2 regions of the Streptomyces sp. NPDC005004 genome follow, and region 1 is predicted to be linked to the other one. Evidence: predicted binding sites of a transcription regulator. Region 1 holds the regulator's gene; the other holds the start of a gene.

The links. The regulator HspR, encoded in region 1, represses chaperone genes until heat shock. The targets are predictions, from matches to a motif close to TTGAGNNNNNNNNNCTCAA.
Region 2: a site for HspR is predicted at 5,881-5,899, ahead of lon (endopeptidase La). Genes of this name have one in related genera too.

Annotation. Positions count from the first base shown of each region.
Region 1 is NZ_JBSGAH010000002.1:216,712-228,256, forward strand. It holds gene ACWEEU_RS03345 ((Fe-S)-binding protein) at 1-1,573, opposite strand, end outside; gene dnaK (molecular chaperone DnaK) at 2,236-4,077, shown strand; gene grpE (nucleotide exchange factor GrpE) at 4,074-4,724, shown strand; gene dnaJ (molecular chaperone DnaJ) at 4,761-5,945, shown strand; gene ACWEEU_RS03365 (heat shock protein transcriptional repressor HspR) at 5,952-6,410, shown strand; gene ACWEEU_RS03370 (sugar ABC transporter substrate-binding protein) at 6,804-7,910, shown strand; gene ACWEEU_RS03375 (helix-turn-helix transcriptional regulator) at 8,122-9,141, shown strand; gene ACWEEU_RS03380 (helix-turn-helix transcriptional regulator) at 9,179-10,189, opposite strand; gene ACWEEU_RS03385 (Rieske (2Fe-2S) protein) at 10,491-10,826, shown strand; gene ACWEEU_RS03390 (pyridoxamine 5'-phosphate oxidase family protein) at 11,373-11,545, opposite strand, start outside.
Region 2 is NZ_JBSGAH010000010.1:139,122-150,666, reverse strand. It holds gene ACWEEU_RS16645 (multifunctional oxoglutarate decarboxylase/oxoglutarate dehydrogenase thiamine pyrophosphate-binding subunit/dihydrolipoyllysine-residue succinyltransferase subunit) at 1-2,784, opposite strand, end outside; gene ACWEEU_RS16640 (sensor histidine kinase) at 3,097-4,203, opposite strand; gene ACWEEU_RS16635 (response regulator transcription factor) at 4,200-4,940, opposite strand; gene ACWEEU_RS16630 (spermine/spermidine synthase domain-containing protein) at 5,048-5,725, opposite strand; gene lon (endopeptidase La) at 5,922-8,345, shown strand; gene ACWEEU_RS16620 (lysozyme) at 8,459-9,304, opposite strand; gene ACWEEU_RS16615 (MarR family winged helix-turn-helix transcriptional regulator) at 9,541-10,032, shown strand; gene ACWEEU_RS16610 (hypothetical protein) at 10,039-10,827, opposite strand; gene ACWEEU_RS16605 (sensor histidine kinase) at 11,281-11,545, shown strand, end outside.

The DNA of each region.
Region 1 (11,545 bases):
GGGCGGAGTCACCGGTGCACTTCTCGTCGCCGCCCATGATGGCGAACTTGACGCCCGCGATGTGCAGCAGCTCCGCGAAGGCCTTGGTGGTCTTCTTGGCGCGGTCCTCCAGGGCGCCGGCGCAGCCGACCCAGTAGAGGTACTCGACCTCGGTCAGGTCCTCGATGTCCTTGCCGACGACCGGGACCTCGAAGTCGACCTCCTTGAGCCACTCCAGGCGCTGCTTCTTGGCCAGGCCCCAGGGGTTGCCCTTCTTCTCCAGGTTCTTGAGCATCGTGCCCGCCTCGGACGGGAACGCGGACTCGATCATCACCTGGTAGCGGCGCATGTCGACGATGTGGTCGACGTGCTCGATGTCGACGGGGCACTGCTCGACGCAGGCGCCGCAGGTGGTGCAGGACCACAGGACGTCGGGGTCGATGACGCCGTTCTCCTCGGCGGTGCCGATGAGCGGGCGCTCGGCCTCGGCGAGGGCGGCGGCGGGGACGTCCTTGAGCTGTTCCTCGCTCGCCTTCTCGTCGCCCTCCATGGTCTTGCCGCCGCCCGCGAGCAGGTACGGCGCCTTGGCGTGGGCGTGGTCGCGCAGGGACATGATGAGGAGCTTGGGGGAGAGCGGCTTGCCGGTGTTCCAGGCGGGGCACTGCGACTGGCAGCGGCCGCACTCGGTGCAGGTGGAGAAGTCCAGCAGGCCCTTCCAGGAGAACTGCTCGACCTGGGAGACGCCGAAGACGTCGTCGTCACCGGGGTCGGTGAAGTCGATCGGCTTGCCGCCGGAGGTCATCGGCTGGAGCGCGCCGAGGGCGGTGCCGCCGGTGGCCTCGCGCTTGAACCAGATGTTCGGGAACGCGAGGAAGCGGTGCCAGGCGACGCCCATGTTGGTGTTGAGCGAGACGACGATCATCCAGACGAACGAGGTCCCGATCTTGATCGTGGCGACCAGGTAGACCAGGTTCTGCAGGGTGGTCACGCTCAGCGTCTTGAACGCGAGGACCAGGGGATACGACGCGAAGTACGCCGCCTCGTAGTGGTCGACGTGGTGCAGGGCGCCCTCGAGGCCGCGCAGGGTGTAGATCGCGAGGCCGATGGTGAGGATGACGTACTCGACGAAGTACGCCTGGCCGGACTTGGAGCCCGCGAAGCGGGACTTGCGGCCGGGGCGGGACGGCAGGCTCATCAGCCGGATGGCCATGAGCACCAGGATGCCCAGGGTCGTCATCACACCGATGAACTCGATGTACAGCTCGAACGGCAGGAAGTCGCCGATCAGCGGCAGCGTCCAGTCGGCCTTGAAGAGCTGACCGAAGGCCTGCGCCAGGGTGGGCGGCAGCGTCAGGAAGCCGACGGCCACGAACCAGTGGGCGATGCCGACGATGCCCCACCGGTTCATCCGGGTGTGGCCGAGGAACTCCCGCACCAGGGTCACGCTGCGCTGGTACGGGTTGTCGGTCCGGGTCCCCGCGGGCACGGGCTGGCCCAGTTTGAAGTACCGGACGAACTGACCGATGGCGCGGGCCAGCAGCGCGACGCCGATCACGGTCAGGACCAGCGACACGATGATCGCGGCGAGTTGCATGAGGGGCTCCTGAGGCGGCCTCGAAATTACTAAGCGGTAACTTATGCAGTCCGTCTGAGACTACCCCCATCTTCCGCCGCGATGCAGCTGTCCGCGGGGTGACGTGGATCGCTGAGGCTAGCCTTTCCCTGCCCAGGGGGTTCGGCGGGACGGCGGTGAAATCCTCCCACTCGCGCCCGCGCGCGCGGGAAACGGTCCGACCCCGGCCGACTGGTACACCCGGGTGACAGGGCCGCCGCACGAGCGACCCCGGGTCCGCACCGGCATCCGGGCCACCCGGTGACCTCGACGCCGGCGCGCCAGGGCCGCACCCCGGCCCTGGCCGCACCGAGCCGCCGCCTCGACCGCCCGCGTCGTCTCGCGGCCGAACCCGTGGCCGGGCCGCCGCAGCCTCTCTCGCGTCCGGTTCCGGGGTCGCTCCGGGGCACCTGTGGCGGTCCCCATCGCCCCCCGTATCCACGCGCCTCGGGGAACACGCCCCCCAAGGGGCCCTCGCGGCGCCGTGCGACTGGGAAGATCGCCCCGACTTGCCCCCGCCCGAAGGGCGTTGCGTGTAGGGGCGAGATAAGAGTTGAGCCGGGTTCACTCATGTCTGTTGACTCAGCGGAGTGGGAGTGTCATGCTTGAGTCCGTTCCACTCAAGTCAGTTGGAGGAATCAACCATGGCACGTGCGGTCGGCATCGACCTGGGCACGACTAACTCCGTCGTCAGCGTTCTGGAGGGCGGCGAGCCCACCGTCATCACCAACGCCGAGGGTGCCCGGACCACGCCGTCCGTCGTCGCCTTCGCGAAGAACGGTGAGGTGCTCGTCGGCGAGGTCGCCAAGCGCCAGGCGGTCACGAACGTGGACCGGACCATCCGCTCGGTGAAGCGCCACATGGGCACCGACTGGAAGATCCAGCTGGACGGCAAGGACTTCAACCCCCAGCAGATCTCCGCGTTCATCCTGCAGAAGCTGAAGCGGGACGCCGAGGCCTACCTGGGCGAGAAGGTGACCGACGCGGTCATCACCGTCCCCGCGTACTTCAACGACTCCGAGCGTCAGGCGACGAAGGAGGCCGGCGAGATCGCCGGTCTGAACGTCCTGCGCATCGTCAACGAGCCGACCGCCGCCGCCCTGGCGTACGGCCTCGACAAGGACGACCAGACCATCCTCGTCTTCGACCTCGGTGGCGGCACCTTCGACGTGTCCCTCCTGGAGATCGGTGACGGCGTCGTCGAGGTGAAGGCCACCAACGGCGACAACCACCTCGGTGGCGACGACTGGGACCAGCGCGTCGTCGACTACCTGGTCCAGCAGTTCAAGGCCGGCCACGGTGTGGACCTCGCCAAGGACAAGATGGCCCTCCAGCGCCTCCGCGAGGCCGCCGAGAAGGCCAAGATCGAGCTGTCCTCGTCCTCCGAGACCTCGATCAACCTGCCCTACATCACGGCGTCCGCCGAGGGCCCGCTGCACCTGGACGAGAAGCTCACCCGCGCCCAGTTCCAGCAGCTGACCGCGGACCTGCTCGAGCGCTGCAAGACCCCGTTCTTCAACGTCATGAAGGACGCCGGCGTCTCCATCAACGAGATCGACCACGTCGTCCTCGTCGGTGGCTCCACCCGTATGCCCGCCGTCGCCGAGCTCGTCAAGGAGCTGACCGGCGGCAAGGACGCCAACAAGGGCGTGAACCCGGACGAGGTCGTCGCCATCGGCGCCGCGCTCCAGGCCGGTGTCCTCAAGGGCGAGGTCAAGGACGTCCTGCTCCTCGACGTCACCCCGCTGTCCCTCGGTATCGAGACCAAGGGCGGCATCATGACCAAGCTCATCGAGCGCAACACCACGATCCCGACCAAGCGGTCCGAGATCTTCACGACGGCCGAGGACAACCAGCCGTCCGTGCAGATCCAGGTCTACCAGGGCGAGCGCGAGATCGCGGCGTACAACAAGAAGCTCGGCATGTTCGAGCTGACCGGTCTGCCCCCGGCGCCGCGCGGCGTCCCGCAGATCGAGGTCGCCTTCGACATCGACGCCAACGGCATCATGCACGTGACCGCGAAGGACCTGGGCACGGGCAAGGAGCAGAAGATGACCGTCACCGGCGGCTCCTCGCTGCCGAAGGACGAGGTCGACCGTATGCGCCAGGAGGCCGAGCAGTACGCGGAGGAGGACCACCGCCGCCGCGAGGCCGCCGAGACCCGCAACCAGGGCGAGCAGCTCGTCTACCAGACCGAGAAGTTCCTCAAGGACAACGAGGACAAGGTCCCGGGCGAGATCAAGGCCGAGGTCGAGGGTGCCGTCGCCGAGCTGAAGGAGAAGCTCAAGGGCGAGGACAGCGCCGAGATCCGCACGGCCACCGAGAAGGTCGCGGCCGTCTCGCAGAAGCTCGGCCAGGCCATGTACGCCGACGCCCAGGGCGCCCAGGCCGCCGGCGGTTCCGCCGACGCCGGTGACGCCAAGGCCGACGACGACGTCGTGGACGCCGAGATCGTCGACGACGAGCGCAAGGACGGTGCCGCGTGACGGAGGAGACCCCGGGCTTCGAGGAGAAGCCCGACGTCCCCTCCGGCGCCACCCCCGACGACGCCGAGCCGAAGGCCGCCTCCTCCGAGGAGGCGGCCCCGGCCGGGGACGCAAGCCAGGACGCGGCCCTCGTGGCCCAGTTGGACCAGACGCGCACGGCGCTCGGCGAGCGCACGGCCGACCTCCAGCGCCTCCAGGCCGAGTTCCAGAACTACCGCCGCCGGGTCGAGCGCGACCGGGTCGCGGTCAAGGAGATCGCCATCGCGAACCTCCTGACCGAGCTCCTGCCCGTGCTCGACGACATCGGCCGCGCGCGGGAACACGGCGAGCTGGTCGGCGGCTTCAAGTCGGTCGCCGAGTCGCTGGAGACCGTGGCGGCCAAGATGGGCCTGATGCAGTTCGGCAAGGAGGGCGAGCCCTTCGACCCGACCGTCCACGAGGCCCTGATGCACTCCTACGCGCCGGACGTCACCGAGACGACCTGCGTGGCGATCCTCCAGCCCGGGTATCGCATCGGCGAGCGCACCATCCGCCCCGCGCGGGTGGCCGTGGCCGAGCCGCAGCCCGGCGCGCAGACCGTCAAGGCGGAGGACGCCGAGGAGAGCGCGGCGGACGACAAGGAGAACGGTGGCCCGGAGGAGGGCTGACGTAATCACGAAGGACAGGAAGGAGGGACGTCGGGGATGAGCACCAAGGACTTCATCGAGAAGGACTTCTACAAGGTCCTCGGCGTCCCCAGGGACGCCACCGAGGCCGAGATCAAGAAGGCGTACCGGAAGCTCGCCCGCGAGTTCCACCCGGACGCCAACAAGGGCAACGCCAGGGCCGAGGAGCGGTTCAAGGAGATCTCCGAGGCGAACGACGTCCTCGGCGACCCCAAGAAGCGCAAGGAGTACGACGAGGCCCGCGCCCTGTTCGGAGGCGGCGGTTTCCGTCCGGGTCCGGGCGGCGGCGGTCAGTTCAACTTCGACCTCGGTGACCTCTTCGGGGGCGCCGGGGGCGCGGGAGCGGGCGGCGGCCAGGGCGGCTTCGGCGGTGGCATCGGGGATGTCTTCGGTGGCCTGTTCAACCGGGGCGGCGGTGCGGGCACGACCCGTACGCAGCCGCGCCGGGGCCAGGACGTCGACACCGAGGTGACCCTCAGCTTCACCGAGGCCATCGAGGGGGCGACGGTCCCGCTGCGGATGACGTCCCAGCAGCCCTGCAAGGCGTGCTCGGGCACCGGCGACAAGAACGGCACGCCGCGCGTGTGCCCGACCTGCGTCGGCACCGGACAGGTCGCGCGGGGCTCGGGCGGCGGCTTCTCGCTCACCGACCCGTGCCCGGACTGCAAGGGCCGCGGCCTGATCGCGGAGCACCCCTGCCTGGAGTGCCACGGCAGCGGGCGGGCGCGTTCCTCGCGCACCATGCAGGTCCGCATCCCGGCGGGCGTCACCGACGGGCAGCGCATCCGGCTGCGTGGCAAGGGCGCCCCCGGCGAGCGCGGCGGTCCGGCCGGTGATCTCTATGTCACCGTGCACGTGGGCGACCACCCGGTCTTCGGCCGCAAGGGCGACAACCTCACGGTCACCGTCCCGGTGACGTTCGCGGAGGCGGCCCTCGGCGGCGAGGTGCGGGTGCCGACGCTCGGCGGTCCCGCCGTCACGCTGAAGCTGCCGCCGGGCACGCCCAACGGCCGCACCATGCGGGCGCGGGGCAAGGGCGCGGCGCGCAAGGACGGCAGCCACGGCGATCTGCTGATCACCGTGGAGGTGAGTGTCCCCAAGGACCTCTCGGGGAAGGCTCGTGACGCGCTGGAGGCGTATCGCGAGGCGACCGCGGACGAGGATCCGCGGGCGGAGCTGTTCGAGGCCGCGAAGGGAGACTGAGCCCCCATGGACACACCCGGTCGTCGCCGTAATCCCTATGAACTGACCGAGGACAGCCCGGTCTACGTCATCTCGGTGGCGGCGCAGCTCTCCGGTCTCCATCCGCAGACCCTGCGCCAGTACGACCGCCTCGGTCTGGTCTCCCCGGACCGCACGGCGGGCCGCGGCCGGCGCTACTCGGCCCGTGACATCGAACTGCTCCGCCAGGTGCAGCAGTTGTCGCAGGACGAGGGCATCAACCTGGCCGGCATCAAGCGCATCATCGAACTGGAGAACCAGGTCGCCGCGCTCCAGTCCCGCGTCGCGGAGCTGGAGTCGGCCCTGGACGGCGCGGCGGCCGCGATGCGCCAGCGCGAGGCCGCCGTCCACGCCTCCTACCGGCGCGATCTGGTGCCGTACCAGGAGGTGCAGCAGAGCAGCGCGTTGGTGGTGTGGCGCCCCAAGCGTCAGCAGTCCGCCGACTGACAGCCGTCTTTCGAAGGGGCCGGGAGGAGCAGTCCTCCCGGCCCCTTCGGCGTACCCGACGCCTCAACTGGCAGCAGTGGGGGGTAAGTTGAGGCCGTTAAGCGGTAAAGCGCGGCATCTGGCCGATTTCGTTCGTTCAGGAGTGCGGAAGTGGTGGAGAACGTGCGGGCGAAGGTCGGAAGTTGGTGAAGAGACGGTGGCCAGGGTTTACAGGGAGTGGCGTACGGGTTCGCGAACTCTTCACGTCCTCGACGGAGAGTGATGTTGCCATCTCGTTAAGTTGTATTGCTTGACGGCGGGTAGCGCCTCCAAGTTGTCTTTTCAGACACCCGGGGCGGAAGCATCACCTCCGTGGCCCCCTCCTCTCTGAACGCACCTGAAGTGAGCCCTCGCATGCGTCGTATCGCCATATCCGTGGCTGTATCCACGATGTCCCTCTCGCTCGCCGGCTGTGGCGTGCTGAACGCGGCGGGGGACGGCGCGAGCGCCAGCCCGACGATGGGGGACAACGTCACCATCGGACTGCTGCTGCCGGAGAAGGCGAACACCCGCTACGACAAGTTCGACTACCCCATCATTCAGAAGCAGGTGGCCGAACTGACGAAGAAGAAGGGCAAGGTCGACTACCAGAACGCGGACGCCAACGCGTCCAAGCAGGCCGACCAGATGCAGCGGATGATCGACGACAAGGTCAACATCATCCTGCTCGACGCGGTCGACTCGCACGCGATCGCCCCGCAGGTGAAGAAGGCCAAGGACGCGGGCATCCCGGTCATCGCCTACGACCGCCTGGCCGAGGGCCCGATCGACGCGTACATCTCCTTCGACAACGAGCTGGTCGGCGAGGTGCAGGGCCGCTCCCTGCTGGAGGCGCTGGGCCCGAACGCCGGGATCTCCGACAAGATCGTCATGGTGAACGGCTCGCTCACCGACCCCAACGCCAAGCAGTTCAAGGAGGGCGCGCTCTCCGAGCTGAACGGCAAGGTGACGATCGCGGACACCTCCGACACCAAGGAGTGGAAGCCGGAGATCGCCCAGGCCCACATGGCCGAGGTCATCAACAAGGTCGGCAAGGCCAACATCGCCGGCGTCTACGCCGCCAACGACGGCATGGCGGGCGGTGTCATCAAGGCGCTCAAGGCCGCGGGTGTCACCAAGATGCCCCCCATCACCGGCCAGGACGCCGAACTCGACGCCGTGCAGCGCATCCTGACCGGCGAGCAGTACATGAGCGTCTACAAGTCCTACCCGGACGAGGCCGAGGCCGCCGCGCAGATGGCCGTCGCCAAGGTCCAGGGCAAGGACATCCAGTTCGACGCCCTGACCCAGGACCACGTGGACAGCCCCACCCAGAAGAACATCCCGTCCCAGCTCGTCCAGGTGAGCGCGCTGACCAAGAGCAAGATCAAGGCGACCGTCGTCGCCGACGGCATCTACTCGGTCGGCGAGATCTGCACCGCCCCGTACAAGGCCGCCTGCGCCGCCGCCGGCCTCCACTAGGAAACGTCCCGGCCCCCTCCCGACTGCCGTGCGGGCACGCCGGCCGACGCCCCCACCGGCCGCGTCGGCCCCGCCTTCCGGGGGCCCGGGCGATTCCGGGGCATACCCGTACTCCGCGCTTCCGGGGGCGCGGAGAGCCGTGTTGCGGACCCGCACGGGGCCGCGCATAGTTGCGCTGCGGAAGTGGCAGCAACCGGGGGTGGAATGGTCGATGGCCGGGCACGGGACGGAGGAGCATCCCCACGGCGCCGACCGGCTGTGCGGGCCGGGAGAGCGGGTGTACACCCTCGCCCTGCGCCGGGGCCGGGTGCCGCGCGCCGAGGCCGGACCCGTTCCCTGTCTGCTGGACCTGGCCCTGCTGCACCCCGACCCCGACGACATGGACTGGCTGGTCCCCACCTCCCCGCAGGAGGTCATGTCCCGGCTGCTGCGCGAGCTGTACGACGACGTCACCGAGAGCCGGCGCCGGGTGGGCTCGGCCGTCACCGCCTTCGACCGGTACGCCGGACTCGGCCGTGAACCGGCCGGGGCCGCGCCCGTCGAGGGCACCGCGATCCGCGTCCTGGACGGGCTCTCCCGCATCCAGGCCGCGATGGACGCGGCGACCCAGGCGTGCACCACGGAGGTGCTCACCGTGCAGCCCGGCGGCATCCGGCGCGAGGCCGAGCTGACGGAGGGTCTGCACCGGGCGCTGGAACTGCGCGGCCGGGGCGTCCGGATGCGGGATCTCTACACCCATGTCGCCCGGCACGGGCAGGGGCTGCTCACCTACCTGGAGCTGATGGGCGACGCGGTCGAGGCGCGCAGCCTGGACGAGGTGATCGACCGGCTCATCCTCTTCGACCGCACGGTGGCGTTCATCCCGGCCAACACCGACCGCACGATGGCGCTGGAGCTGCGCCACCCGGCGCTGGTCGAATATCTCGTGACCGTCTTCGAGCGGCTGTGGCGGCTCGCGATCCCGCTGACCGCGGCGCTGCCCGACACCGGCATCGAGGGCATCTCCCACCGCGAGCGCTCCATCGCCGCGCTGCTCGCCGAGGGCCACCAGGACGCGGTGATCGCCGAGCGGCTCGGCATCAGCGTGCGCACCTGCCGGGCGCACATCGCCCGCCTCTCGGAGACCCTGGGCGCGACGAGCCGTACCCAGTTGGGCGTACGGATCGCCCAGGCGGGCCTGGAGGGGCCTCCGCGCACCGCCGCGGCGGCGGGGCTCGACCGGGAGGCGTGAGGCGGTCAGGCAGGCCGTGAGGGGCGCGGAAGGCCGGTCAGTTCTCCTGGTTCAGGATGCCCGACTGGGCGATCAGGAAGCCGAGTTGGGCGCGACTGCCGCTGCCGAGCGCCTGCGCGAGCTTGGCGATGTGGGCGCGGCAGGTGCGCACGTTCATGCCGAGGCGGCGCGCGATGGCCTCGTCGACATGGCCCTCCACCAGGAGCTTGGCGATGGAGTGCTGGATCTCGGTGATGCCGTCGGGCGCGGTCTCGTAGGGGGTGCCGGCGGTCAGCGGGACCGCGCGGTTCCACATGAACTCGAAGACCTTGGTGAGGTAGAGGACCAGGCCGGGGTGGCGGACCTCCAGGGCGACCTGGCGGTCGTCGCGTATCGGGATGAAGGCGACGGTCTCGTCGCAGATGACGAGGCGTTCCACCAGCTCGTCGATCGTGCGGTACTCCACCTTCCCGTCCGCGAACCGGTCGACGTACGCGAGGCGTTCCGGGCTGTAGCGGGCGGTGTGCTGGTACAGGGTGCGGATGCGCACACCACGTTCGATCAGGGTGCGGTCGCGCTCCAGGCCCTCGATGACGCGGCGCTCGGGGTGGCGGGCGCTCGGCTGGACGGTCAGCATCTCGGAGCGGCACTGGTCGGTGGCCAGGTCGAGGGCCGCGTTGATGCGGTCCAGGCCCTCCAGGACGGTGATGGAGTGGGTGGGGGTCGCGCCCTGCGCGGTGAGCGCCATGAACGGCTCGAACGCCTCCGCCAGCTCTATCGAGGTGCGTCTGCGTTCGGAGATCTCCCGCTCGATGGGGTTGAGCCGCTGGGCCAGAGCGACGGACGGGGCGACCGGGCGCATCAGGTTCGCGTCGTCCAGGTCCGGGTGGAGCAGGGCGAATTCCATGAGGCAGGGAGCCTTCTCGGCGTCCGCGCGCGCGATGTGCCCGGTGCGCAGTGCGGTGGCGTACAGCCGCCTTCCCTCGGCGCACAGTTCTGTGAGCGCATGGGGATGTGTCGCATCTGCCGGATTTAGCGTCAAATCTCCACCCCCCAGGGTCCTGAACATGCAGGAACATGATGCACTGATTGTGTGGCGATGACGTGCCTGAATGAGACATCGTCTTATCCGACGGGGGAGTGAGGGGACCTTCAAGTGAGGACGAAGCCGACTATGCGTAAGAGAATGCTTCGCTCGGTGTTTGTCGCCGTCTTCTCCGCCGTTGTGGCCTTCGGGACTCTGAGTGGCCTCTCCGCGGGGAAGAGTGACGTACGGGCGGACAGTATCTGGTCCGTGGTGGCGCCCCATGCGGCGAGTACGGACGACGCCGGCACGGTGTACAAGCCGAACGACAGTATCTGGTCCTGACATGACGACTCCGCCCGACGACCGTTCCTTCCGGCGAGAGATGGCCACGGCCTACCGGTCCGGCTGGCACTTCATCGACCTGGTCACCGCTCTCCCCCACAGTGGTGACTCGTTGATGGTGACGGTGTTCGGCGAACCGGTCGTGGTCACCCGCGACGAGGACGAGGACGTCCGCGCCTACCGGTGTCTGCGCAAGCCGCGCGGGGCGCCGCAGCCGGTGCGGTGTGCCGTCCGGTACGGCATGATCTTCGTCAACCTGGACCAGCGCGACCACCGGCTCACCTCCCCGGAGGTCGCCGACCTGAGAACCATCTCGGCCACCCCCCGCAGTGCCTGACGCGATTCCCCCGTCGTAAAAGATCGCTCAGGCGCTTCCCCCCGCAGCGGCGTCACCGTGACCTGAACACGGTGACGCCGCTGCAGTTTCTGCGGATATTTCGGGGTACGGACCCCCTGGCCAACTGGCCGAAACTGTTCATCGCCGGTTTCGGTGGGGTGCCGGGGGCGGGCGGTGCGAGTGCCGTTGTGCGTGGGGTGCGTGCCCCTCGACGGCGCGCGAGTGGCGTTGTACGTGGAGTGCGTGCCCCTCGACGGCGCGCGAGTGGCGTGCGGCACCTGTCCTGGGACTTGCCGAGACCCCTCCCGTCGCTTCCGTGCGGGCCGGTCCGCCGCCCGAGTCATGGCCGGCCTCCGGCTCGGACGTGTTCGAGGGCCACGGGCACCCGCTCCGCGACCGCCGTCTCCACCGCGCCTCGGCGGCCTTGCGGGCGCCCGTGTCGGCACCGGTCCTGCCCGGCGGTCATCACCCGCCCCTGGCCGGCTGTCGCCCGCGGGCCGCCGCGGTCCCCCGGTCGCCAGGCTCCCGAGCCGCCGGAGGCGCCCCTCAGCCGTGTCCCAGTGTCCGGTCCACCGCGATCTCCAGCACCACCCGCGTGGGGTTCTCGCGGGGCGTGCGGCCGTAGCGCTCCGCGTAGCGGTGGACGGCGTCGGCGACGCGGGCGGGGTCCGTCACCACGTGGGCGCGGCCTTCCAGGGTGGCCCAGCGGCGGCCGTCGA
Region 2 (11,545 bases), on a different contig from region 1:
GCCCTCCAGGAGCAGCGAACCGATGGCCAGGGTCTCGCCCATGCCCCAGTCGATCGTGCCGTCCTCGACCATGGACGCCCGGCGCTGGAGCTGCGGGAGCAGGCGCGGGTGGGCGGTGATGTGGTCGGGGATGTCGATCTGGGACTCGACGATCCGCTTCACGGTCTCCGCGGAGATCGCGGTCGGCACCGCCACCGGGAAGTTGTCGCTCGGCGCCTGGGACTCGCCCTGGACCGGCTGCGCGGTGGCCTCGCGGACCTCCGTGAAGACCTTCTCGAGCTGGCCCTGGTAGTCCTGGAGCGCCTGCTCGGCCTCTTCCAGGGTGATGTCGCCGCGACCGATGAGGGACTCGGTGTAGAGCTTGCGCACCGAGCGCTTCTTGTCGATCAGGTCGTACATCAGCGGCTGGGTGAAGGCCGGGTTGTCCGACTCGTTGTGACCGCGGCGGCGGTAGCAGATGAGGTCGATCACCACGTCCTTGTTGAACGCCTGACGGAACTCGAAGGCGAGCCGCGCGACGCGGACCACGGCCTCCGGGTCGTCGCCGTTCACGTGGAAGATCGGGGCCTCGATCATGCGCGCCACGTCGGTGGCGTACATGGACGAGCGGGAGGACTCCGGGGCGGCGGTGAAGCCGACCTGGTTGTTGATGACGATGTGGACCGTGCCGCCGGTGCGGTAGCCGCGCAGCTGCGACATGTTCAGGGTCTCGGCCACCACGCCCTGGCCCGCGAAGGCCGCGTCGCCGTGGATCGCCACCGGCAGGACGGTGAAGTCCGTGCCGCCCTTGTTGATGATGTCCTGCTTGGCGCGGGCGACGCCCTCCAGGACCGGGTCGACCGCCTCCAGGTGCGAGGGGTTGGCGACCAGGGAGACCGCGATCTGCTCGCCGTCCAGGCCGGTGAAGGTGCCCTTGGCGCCCAGGTGGTACTTCACGTCACCGGAGCCGTGCATCGACTTCGGGTCGAGGTTGCCCTCGAACTCCCGGAAGATCTGCGCGTACGACTTGCCGACGATGTTGGCGAGGATGTTCAGACGGCCGCGGTGGGCCATACCGATGACGACCTCGTCCAGGCGGGACTCGGCGGCGGAGTCGATCACCGCGTCGAGCAGCGGGATGACGGACTCGCCGCCCTCCAGGGAGAAGCGCTTCTGGCCGACGTACTTCGTCTGCAGGAAGGTCTCGAAGGCTTCCGCCGCGTTCAGGCGGCGCAGGATGCGCAGCTGCTCCTCGCGCTCCGGCTTGGAGTGCGGGCGCTCGACGCGGTCCTGGATCCACTTGCGCTGCTTGGGGTCCTGGATGTGCATGAACTCGATGCCGATGGTGCGGCAGTACGAGTCGCGCAGCACGCCGAGGATGTCGCGCAGCTTCATCAGGGACTTGCCGGCGAAGCCGCCGACGGCGAACTCGCGCTCCAGGTCCCAGAGGGTGAGGCCGTGCTCGGTGATGTCCAGGTCGGGGTGCTTGCGCTGCTGGTACTCCAGCGGGTCGGTGTCGGCCATGACGTGGCCGCGGACCCGGTAGGAGTGGATCAGCTCGAAGACCCGGGCGGCCTTGGTGACGTCGTCGTCGTGGCTGGCGTCGATGTCCTTGAGCCAGCGGACCGGCTCGTAGGGGATGCGCAGCGCCTCGAAGATGTCGTCGTAGAAGCCGTTCTCGCCGAGGAGGAGGTTCGCGACCTGGCGCAGGAACTCGCCGGAGGCGGCGCCCTGGATCGTCCGGTGGTCGTAGGTCGACGTGAGCGTCATGACCTTCGAGATGCCGAGCTTGTTCAGGGTGTCCTGGCTGGTGCCCTGGAACTCCGCCGGGTAGTCCATGGAGCCGACGCCCATGATGACCGACTGTCCGGGCATCAGACGCGGGACCGAGTGGACGGTGCCGAGGCCGCCGGGGTTGGTCAGGGAGACCGTGACACCGGTGAAGTCGTCCATGGTCAGCTTGCCCTCGCGGGCGCGGCGGACGATGTCCTCGTAGGCCTGCCAGAACTCGAAGAAGTTCAGCGTCTCGGCCTTCTTGATCGCCGCGACGACGAGCTGGCGGTCGCCGTTGGGCTTGACCAGGTCGATGGCGAGACCGAGGTTGACGTGCGGCGGCTTGACGAGGGTGGGCTTCCCGTCCTTCTCGCCGAACGACCAGTTCATGGACGGCATGGCCTTGATGGCCTGCACCATGGCGAAGCCGATCAGGTGCGTGAAGGAGATCTTCCCGCCCCGGGCGCGCTTCAGGTGGTTGTTGATGACGATGCGGTTGTCGAACAGCAGCTTCACCGGGACCGCGCGGACCGAGGTGGCCGTCGGCAGCTCCAGCGAGGCGTTCATGTTCTTGGCCACGGCGGCGGCCGGGCCGCGCAGCGTGATCAGCTCGGGGCCCTCGGCGGCCGCAGCGGCCGCCTTCGGCTGAGCGGCGGCCGGGGCCTGCGCGGGCTTGGCGGGGGCCGGGGCGGCCTTCGCCGCCGGGGCCGGAGCCGGGGCCTGGGCCGGAGCGGCGGCGGGCTTCGCGGCGGCCGGGGGCTGCGCGGCGGGCGCGGCCTGGGCCGGGGCGGCCGAGGTGGTCCCCGCGGCCCCCGCGGCCGTGGCGCTCACCGGAGCCGAGGCGGCAGGAGCCCCCGGCTTGTAGTCGGCGAAGAAGTCCCACCAGGCACGGTCAACCGAATTCGGGTCCTGGAGGTACTGCTGATAGATCTCGTCGACGAGCCACTCGTTCGGGCCGAACGCCGCGGCGGGGTTCTTCCCGGCTTGGTCGTCGGTCGAAAGGTTCGAGTTACTGGGGGACTGTGGCGACACGGCGGCAACCGCCCTCTTCCGCTTCACAAGGTGATGGACAGCGGGAATAAAGGCTACGCCTCCCGGAGCGGGAAGGTCAGGTCGGGCCCGTTCATCGTCGCGTAAGTCACACCGGGAACCGCGTTTCGGGGCCGGAAATGGCGGGAAACAAGCGTGGTTCCGCACGTCAGAGCGAGGGTGAGGGTGCGAGGAACCAGGCCCCTGGACGCGGTCGTTCGTCGACCTGCGTGGGCCCGGACCTGATCACACGGGTCCGGCGGAGCGGATCATCGGTGATCTTGGTCTTCCGGAGTGAACTCTACGTCAACTCGGCTACGCGGAAAGCCCCGGAAGGGTGACGATGATCCGGCAGCCGCGCTCGGATTCGGCCACGCCGATCCGGCCGCCGTGCAGATCCACCGCCCAGCGGGCGATCGCGAGGCCGAGCCCCGTGCCGCCGTCGCTGCCCGGACCGTGCGGGCGTGTCACCGCGCCCCGGTTGAACCGCTCGAAGACCCGGTGCCACTCCGACCTGGGGATGCCCGGACCCTCGTCCTGGATCTCCAGCTCCAGCGACTCCGGCTGCGCCCCGCGCCGCGCCTTCACCGTCACCCGGCCGTAGGCGGGGCTGTGCTTGACGGCGTTGTCGATCAGGTTGGCGACGACCTGGTGGATGCGCTCGGGGTCCGCGTGGGCGGTCAGTTCCGGCGGGGAGACGTCCAGGTGCAGATGCACGTCGGTCCGGGTGTGGGTGCCCGAGCCCGAGGCGATGCCGGCGCGCGCGGAGGCGACCATGTTGGCCTCCTTCAGCACCCCGGACAGATACGGCCACACCTCGAAGCGGCGCATCTTCAGCGGTACGACGCCGTTGTCCAGCCGGGAGAGGTCCAGCAGGGTCTCCACGAGCCGCCCGAGGCGCTCGGTCTGCTGGAGGGCGGTGCGCATGGTCTCGGGGTCGGCCTCGGTGACGCCGTCGACGATGTTCTCCAGCACCGCGCGCAATCCCGCGATTGGGGTGCGCAGCTCGTGCGAGACATTCGCCACCAGCTCCTTGCGCTGGCTGTCCTGCGCCTCCAGCTCGTCGGCCATGACGTTGATCGTCACGGCCAGGTCGCCCAGTTCGTCGCGGCGGCCCTCGCTGACCCGGCGGGTGTAGTCGCCGTGCGAGATGGAGCGGGCCACCGCGTTCATCTCGTCCAGCGGGGCGGTGAGCGAATGCGCCACGAACTGCGTGATCAGCAGCGTGGCGATCATCGAGAAGACCGTGATGAAGCGCAGCTCGGTCTTGGTGTGCACCGCGATCATCGACAGACCGGTGGTGATCAGCACCGAGATGACGACCAGAGCACCCAGCTTGGTCTTGATCGAGAACGGGCGTACGCCGCCCCAGGGCTGGTCCTCCCCGGGGCCCTTCCGTGCGGCCTCCCGTCCCCCGCTCACGGCGTCGGCGTCTCCAGCGCGTACCCGACGCCGTGCACCGTGCGGATGCGCTCGGCGCCGATCTTCCGCCGCAGGGCCTTGATGTGGCTGTCCACGGTCCGGGTGCCGGAGGCGTCCGCCCAGTCCCACACCTCGGCCAGGAGCTGCTCACGGGAGAGCACCGCGCGCGGGGTGTTGGCCAGGCACACCAGCAGGTCGAACTCGGTGGGCGTCAGATGCACGTCCTCGGCCTTCACCCGCACCCGGCGCTGAGCGTGGTCGATCTCCAGCTCGCCGAGGCGCAGTATCCCGGAGCGGGGCGTGGTGGCCGCGATGGCGGCGCGCTCCATGCGGCGCAGCAGGACGTGCACCCGGGCCGCCAGCTCCCGCATCGAGAACGGCTTGGTCATGTAGTCGTCGGCGCCGACGCCCAGGCCGACCAGCATGTCGGTCTCGTCGTCGCGCGCGGTGAGCATCAGCACCGGCACCGGACGGGCGGCCTGCACCCGGCGGCAGACCTCCAGGCCGTCGAAGCCGGGGAGCATGATGTCGAGGATCAGCAGGTCGGGCTGCCATGCCTCGGCGGTGTCGACGGCCGCCGGGCCGTCGCTCGCGGTCTGCACGAGGAAACCCTCCGCGCGCAGCCGGGCCGCGATGGCGTCGACGATCGTGGGGTCGTCCTCGACGACCAGCACCCGGCGCTGGGCGCCCTGGGTCGTGCTCGCCGCACCGGTCTGGGAGGTCTGTGTCTGCTCCATCGCCCGCCCCTGCTGCTTTCCGGAATCCGTGGGGTGATCCCATGACTGCGATCGACGCCGATGATCGGCGCCAGGGCAGCACATTACGGGGACACGCCGCGCCGTCGCTATCCAGGGCGGACGGCGAGATGCACCACGTCGGGAACGCCACGGGCAACGGGCACCTCTTCGGTACGCACCTGCCGGAACCCGGCATTCCGCAAGGTTCCTTCAAATTCCGGAGAGGGCTGGGCCGACCACACCGCCAGCACTCCGCCCGGCCTCAACACCCTTGCGCAGGCGGCGAGTCCGGGCTTCGTGTACAGACCGTCGTTGTCCTCGGTGACGGTCCAGCCGGGACCGTTGTCGATGTCGAGGCACAGCGCGTCGAACGTGTCCGATGTCTCATTGACGTAAGAGACGAGATCGTCCTCGACCACGGCCGTGCGCGGGTCCGCGAGCGCCTCCGCCGACAGTTCCCCGAGCGGTCCGGCCCGGTGCCAGCCGATCACGGCGGGCTCCCGCTCCACCACGACGATCCGGCCCCAGTGCGGATCGGCCGCCGCGTGGGCGAGTGAGAAACCGACCCCCAGGCCGCCGATCAGCACGTCCGGCGAAGGGCGGCCGTCGAGCGCGGCCCGCGCCGCGTCCACGAGCAGCCGCTCCGAGCGCCCGTCCGAGGTGTCCATCAGGAAACACCCGTTGGCGATGATCTGGAGCAGGCCGCCGTGCCGGCGCAGGACCACCTCGCCGTACGGCCCGTCGCGCCGGTCCAGGACTACGGGGCTGTCGTGCGTCGTGGTCATGCGGTTCATCCTGCTGGACCGGCCGGGACCGGACCACGCGTTTCACGGAACCCGCGGGTTTCGCGGAACCAGGTCCCAGCTGCGGCGACGCGATCGCCCCTTCTTGTTCGCTCAGAGTGAACAAGGGGCGGGGAACATTCCGGGGCTCACGAGCATTGAGTCAGTGTTACTCAAGTTGACTGTCAAAGGGGAGATCATGGCTGATGAGTCCACGGCGTTCACGCTCGTCCTGCCCGTGCTGCCGCTCGACGGTGAAGTCGTGCTGCCGGGGATGGTCGTACCGCTGGACCTGAGTGACGCCGAGGTGCGGGCGGCCGTGGAGGCCGCGCAGGCCGCCGCCCGCTCGGAGTCCGGCAAGCCCAAGGTGCTGCTGGTGCCGCGCATCGACGGCACCTACGCCAGGACCGGTGTCCTCGGCACCGTCGAACAGGTCGGCCGGCTGGCCGACGGCGACCCCGGCGCGCTGATCCGGGGCCGCGACCGCGTGCGCATCGGCGCCGGTACGACCGGTCCGGGCGCCGCGCTGTGGGTCGAGGGCGCCCGGGTCGAGGAGACCCTGCCCGACCCCCTGCCCGGTCAGGTGACCGAGCTGGTGAAGGAGTACAAGGCGCTGGCCAGCACCTGGCTGAAGAAGCGGGGCGCCTGGCAGGTCGTGGACCGGGTCCAGGCCATCGACGGCGTCTCCGCGCTCGCCGACAACTCCGGTTACTCGCCCTTCCTGACCACCGACCAGAAGATCCAGCTCCTGGAGACCACCGACCCGGTGGCCCGGCTGAAGCTCGCCACCCAGCAGCTCCGCGACCACCTCGCCGAGCAGGACGTGGCCGAGACCATCGCCAAGGACGTCCAGGAGGGCGTCGACAAGCAGCAGCGCGAGTTCCTGCTGCGGCGCCAGCTGGAGGCGGTCCGCAAGGAGCTGCGCCAGCTCAACGGCGACAGCGCCGACTCCGCCGAGGAGTCCGACGACTACCGCGCCCGGGTCGAGGCCGCCGACCTCCCGGAGAAGGTCCGCGAGGCCGCCCTCAAGGAGGTCGACAAGCTGGAGCGCTCCTCCGACCAGTCGCCCGAGGGCTCCTGGATCCGCACCTGGCTGGACACCGTCCTGGAGATGCCGTGGAACGAGCGGACCGAGGACGCGTTCGACATCCAGGGCGCCAAGGAGATCCTGGACGCCGAGCACGCCGGTCTGGACGACGTCAAGGAGCGCATCACCGAGTACCTCGCCGTGCGCAAGCGGCGCGGTGAGCGCGGCCTCGGTGTGATCGGCGGGCGGCGCGGCGGTGCCGTGCTCGCGCTGGTCGGGCCGCCCGGCGTCGGAAAGACGAGCCTCGGCGAATCCGTGGCCCACGCGATGGGCCGCAAGTTCGTCCGCGTCGCGCTCGGCGGTGTGCGGGACGAGGCGGAGATCCGGGGACACCGGCGCACCTACGTCGGCGCGCTGCCCGGCCGCGTGGTCCGCGCGATCAAGGAGGCCGGGTCGATGAACCCGGTCGTGCTCCTGGACGAGATCGACAAGGTGGGCTCGGACTTCCGGGGCGACCCGGCCGCCGCCCTCCTCGAAGTGCTCGACCCGGCGCAGAACCACACCTTCCGGGACCACTACCTGGAGGTCGAACTCGACCTGTCCGACGTGGTGTTCCTCGCCACCGCCAACGTCCTGGAGGCGATCCCGGAGGCGCTGGCCGACCGGATGGAGATCGTCCGCCTGGACGGCTACACCGAGGACGAGAAGGTCGTCATCGCCCGCGACCACCTGCTCCCGCGCCAGCTGGAGCGCGCCGGTCTGACCGGCGAGGAGGTCGTGATCGACGAGGGCGCGCTGCGCAAGCTCGCCGGTGAATACACCCGTGAGGCGGGCGTGCGCACCCTGGAGCGGACCGTGGCTCGGCTGCTGCGCAAGGTCGCGGCCCAGCACGAACTCGGCGAGCGGGAGCTGCCGTTCACGGTCCGCGAGGAGGACCTGCGCGGTCTGGTCGGACGGCCGCACCACGTGCCCGAGTCCGCCCAGGACCCGGCCGAGCGCCGTACCGCGGTGCCCGGTGTGGCGACCGGACTCGCGGTCACCGGCGCGGGCGGCGACGTGCTGTTCGTCGAGGCGTCCCTCGCGGACCCCGAGACGGGCGCGGCGGGGCTCACCCTCACCGGTCAGCTCGGTGACGTGATGAAGGAGTCGGCGCAGATCGCGCTGAGCTTCCTGCGCAGTCACGGCGCGGAGCTGGAGCTGCCGGTGGCCGACCTGAAGGACCGGGGCGTGCACATCCACTTCCCGGCGGGCGCGGTCCCCAAGGACGGGCCGAGCGCGGGCGTCACCATGACGACCGCTCTCGCCTCCCTGCTCTCCGGGCGGCTGGTCCGCACGGACGTGGCGATGACCGGCGAGGTCTCGCTGACCGGCCGGGTCCTGCCGATCGGCGGCGTGAAGCAGAAGCTGCTCGCCGCGCACCGCGCCGGGGTGACCACCGTGATCATCCCCAAGCGCAACGAGGCCGACCTGGACGACGTCCCGGCCGAGGTGCTGGAGAAGCTGGACGTCCACGCCGTCACCGACGTGCGCCAGGTGCTGGAGCTGGCGCTGGCCCCGGCGGGGGCGGTGGCGCCCGAGGTGTCCGTGGCCGCGTGACGGCCGCGCGCCGAGCGGCGTTCGCACCGGCCGCGCGAAGCGGCGTACGAAGGCCCGGGTTCCCGCGGGGAACCCGGGCCTTCGGGTTGTCCGGCAAGGGGGCGGGACGGCGGCTAGCCGTTGGCCAGCGCGACCACCCGGTCCAGGGCGCCGTTGAACTTGTCGTGATCGCCGACGGTCGGGCCGGACGAGGTGTACTGCCACATCGTCTGGAAGCCCCAGCCCGCGGGGAGAGTGCCCGGATCGGCGGCGTAGCGGGCGATCCACAGCGGGTTGTTCGCGGCGAAGGCGGCGGAGTTCCCGGTGCACTGGGTCCACCAGCTCGTGGCCGTGTAGATCACGGCGTCCCGGCCGGTGCGGGCCCTGTAGGTGTTCAGGAAGTCCGCGATCCAGGAGACCATCGCGGCCGGGGTCTTGCCGTAGCAGGCGTCGCCGTACGGGTTCCACTCGATGTCGAGCGTGCCCGGCAGGGTCCTGCCGTCGCGGGACCAGCCGCCGCCGTGGTCCACGAAGTAGTTGGCCTGGGTGGCGCCGGTCGTGGTGTCCGGGGTGGCGAAGTGGTACGCGCCGCGGATCATGCCGACGTTGTACGAGCCGTTGTACTGCTGCGCGAAGGACGGGTTGGTGTAGTAGGTGCCTTCGGTGGCCTTGGTGTAGGCCCAGCGGACCCCGCTGTTCCAGAGGGTGGCCCAGTCGACGCTGCCCTGGTGGCCGGAGACGTCGACGCCCTCGGTCTGGACGGCGGCGGCGACGGTGGGGGGAGTGCCGGAGCGGCCGTCGTGGGCGAGGACGCCGATGCCGAGGTGGGCGGAGCCCCGGGCGGGGGCGGCGGCGGTGCGGGCGGCGGCGGGTACGGCGCAGAGGACGGCGAGCGCGAGCGCCGTCAGCAGGGCGAGGGCGAGCCCCGGGGGGGAACCGGGGGAGCGGGGACGGCGGGAGCCGGGTCTGTGCACGGGCATGACGTACCTCCTGGGCGATCCGAGGAGAAGTGGGGGGATCGTGGTCATGTCACGGGAACTGTCGGGCCTGTCTGTCATGTCGGGCCCGGTCATTGAAGCTACGCACGTAGATGAGCGCGTGGAAGAGGGCTTCGATGCCGCCGTTGGTCTACGCCTGCGAAATACTGACGGAGCTGCGGTGATGACGGGGTTCGGCAGAAAATTTCAGGACGCGAAACCGATTCAGGGGTGCTGACGTGCACGAGGACGGAATGGGCGGCGCGCACGGCGCCGGCGGCCAGGAGGTGCCGCGCTGCGCGGACCAGGAGTTCCTGGCGCTGGAACGCGAGCTGACCGTGCTGCTGCGGCGTGCCCGCGCCAGCCAGGGGGAGATGGCCCGCGAGGTCCACCCCGACCTGGAGTCCTCCGCGTACGGCCTGCTCATCCGGCTCGACGAGTGCGGTGGCCGGCGGGCCACCGAGCTGGCGGCGTACATCGGGGTCGGCAAGGCCACCATGTCCCGCCAGTTGCGGGCCCTGGAGGAGCTGGGGCTGATCGCCCGCGAGCCCGATCCCGCCGACGGCCGCGCCTGGCTCGTCACCCTCACCGAGGAGGGCCGCCGCCGGGTCGGCACCGTGCGCGAGGCCCGCCGCGCCCGTTACGTCAGCCAGCTCGCCCACTGGGACCGCCGCGAGGTCGCCGAACTGGCACGGCTGCTGCACCAGTTGAACGGTCTCGCGGAGAAGTAGCCCGGCTCAGAAGGCGACGTGGACCACCGACGCGTCGTCGTGGGTCTTGCTGCGGTGCAGGAAGGTCCGCTCCTCGCGGTCCTTCTCCTCCAGTTCGCGCACCCGGGCCACCAGCGCGTCGGCGCCCTGTTCGGCGATCAGGTCGAACAGGGCCGTCCAGTCGCCCTCGTGGAACTTCTCCGTCCAGCGGGTGGCGCCGTCGGTCAGCGCGGCCAGGGCGCGGACCCCCGCGCGCGGGACGCTGCCGGTGACCGCGCGGGCGGCCACCGAGGGGTCGGCGGCGGCTGTGAAGAAGCCGCCCTCCTTGTTGCGCAGGTTCGCGTCGATCAGCGCGTCGGTGGCGAGCGCCTCGCGGGGGAGCCGGGCCAGACGGTCGTCCAGGACCGGGGTGACCGCCCCGTCCGGTCCGCGCAGCAGCAGCGCCGAGTCGGACAGGACCAGGTACTCCAGCAGGTCGGCCGACCAGCGGGCCAGAACGACCGTGGCCTGCGGCGTTCGCGGGTGAGAAAGGTCACAGGTTTGGGAGTGCGCGGAACGGGTCCGGTCGATCGCCTGCGCGAGAATCTCCGGCAGTGTCAGATGTCGGTCGGAAACGGTCAGTTCGGTCAGCGCCCCGCCGAGCCGTGCCGTGAACCAGGGGACCGAGTGCACACAGCCGGTTCCGTCGCGGGGTGGCGTCACACCGTCGAGCAAGATCACGCAACCGCCCTGACCGCAGGCGGGTAGTCCGACCCCGGCGAAGTCCTCGTTGGGGCGGTCCGGGTCGCCGGGTTCCGAGACGAGTTCGGTGCGCACCGGCCCAGTCTGCACGAACCCTCCACAGAAATCGCCAAACCTCGTCGACCATGGCCCATTTGAGCCCTCAGGCTCACATCGGCGCCTGCTTTGAGGGCAATTGACGTACTACGGCAAGACGTGGCGGCGAATACTGCCAAAGGCTGCCGCGTGCGTCCAACCGGCCCGCCGCGCAGGGGTGTCGGACGGCCCGGCGGAACTTGCCCGCCAACTCCCCTCCGATGTTCACTCCTTCGGGTGGCGGGTCAGGTGATGCGCGGCCACTGCCCACCGGCGCTGGGAGGGTCGGGAACCGTACGAACCGGGTGTACGCACCACTTGGCACCGAGACGGCGGGGCGCCACCCGGGCCCTTCGGTAGACGAGTTCAGGATTGCGAGCACCGGTGCAGAAGAAGCGGCCTCGGCGCACAGGCAGGCAGACGGCCCCCGAGGGGGCCGCCGAGCAGACCCCCGTGGGCGCCGGACGCCCCACTCATGTGCGCACCCGGCTGATCGTCGCGGTGGCGGTTGTGGCCGCGGCCATCGCCGGAGCAGGCGCGCCCGCGCTGCTCGGCGCGTCCCAGGACCTCAGCGAGTCCCAGGAACTGGCGACCCTGTCCGCCCGTACCCAGGACGCCCTCGCGCTGGCGCACTCCCTGGCCGACGAGCGCGACGAGGTCACCGCCTACGTGGCGGCCGGGCGTCCCCGGTCCAAGGCGCCCTCGGAGGAGCGCGGCG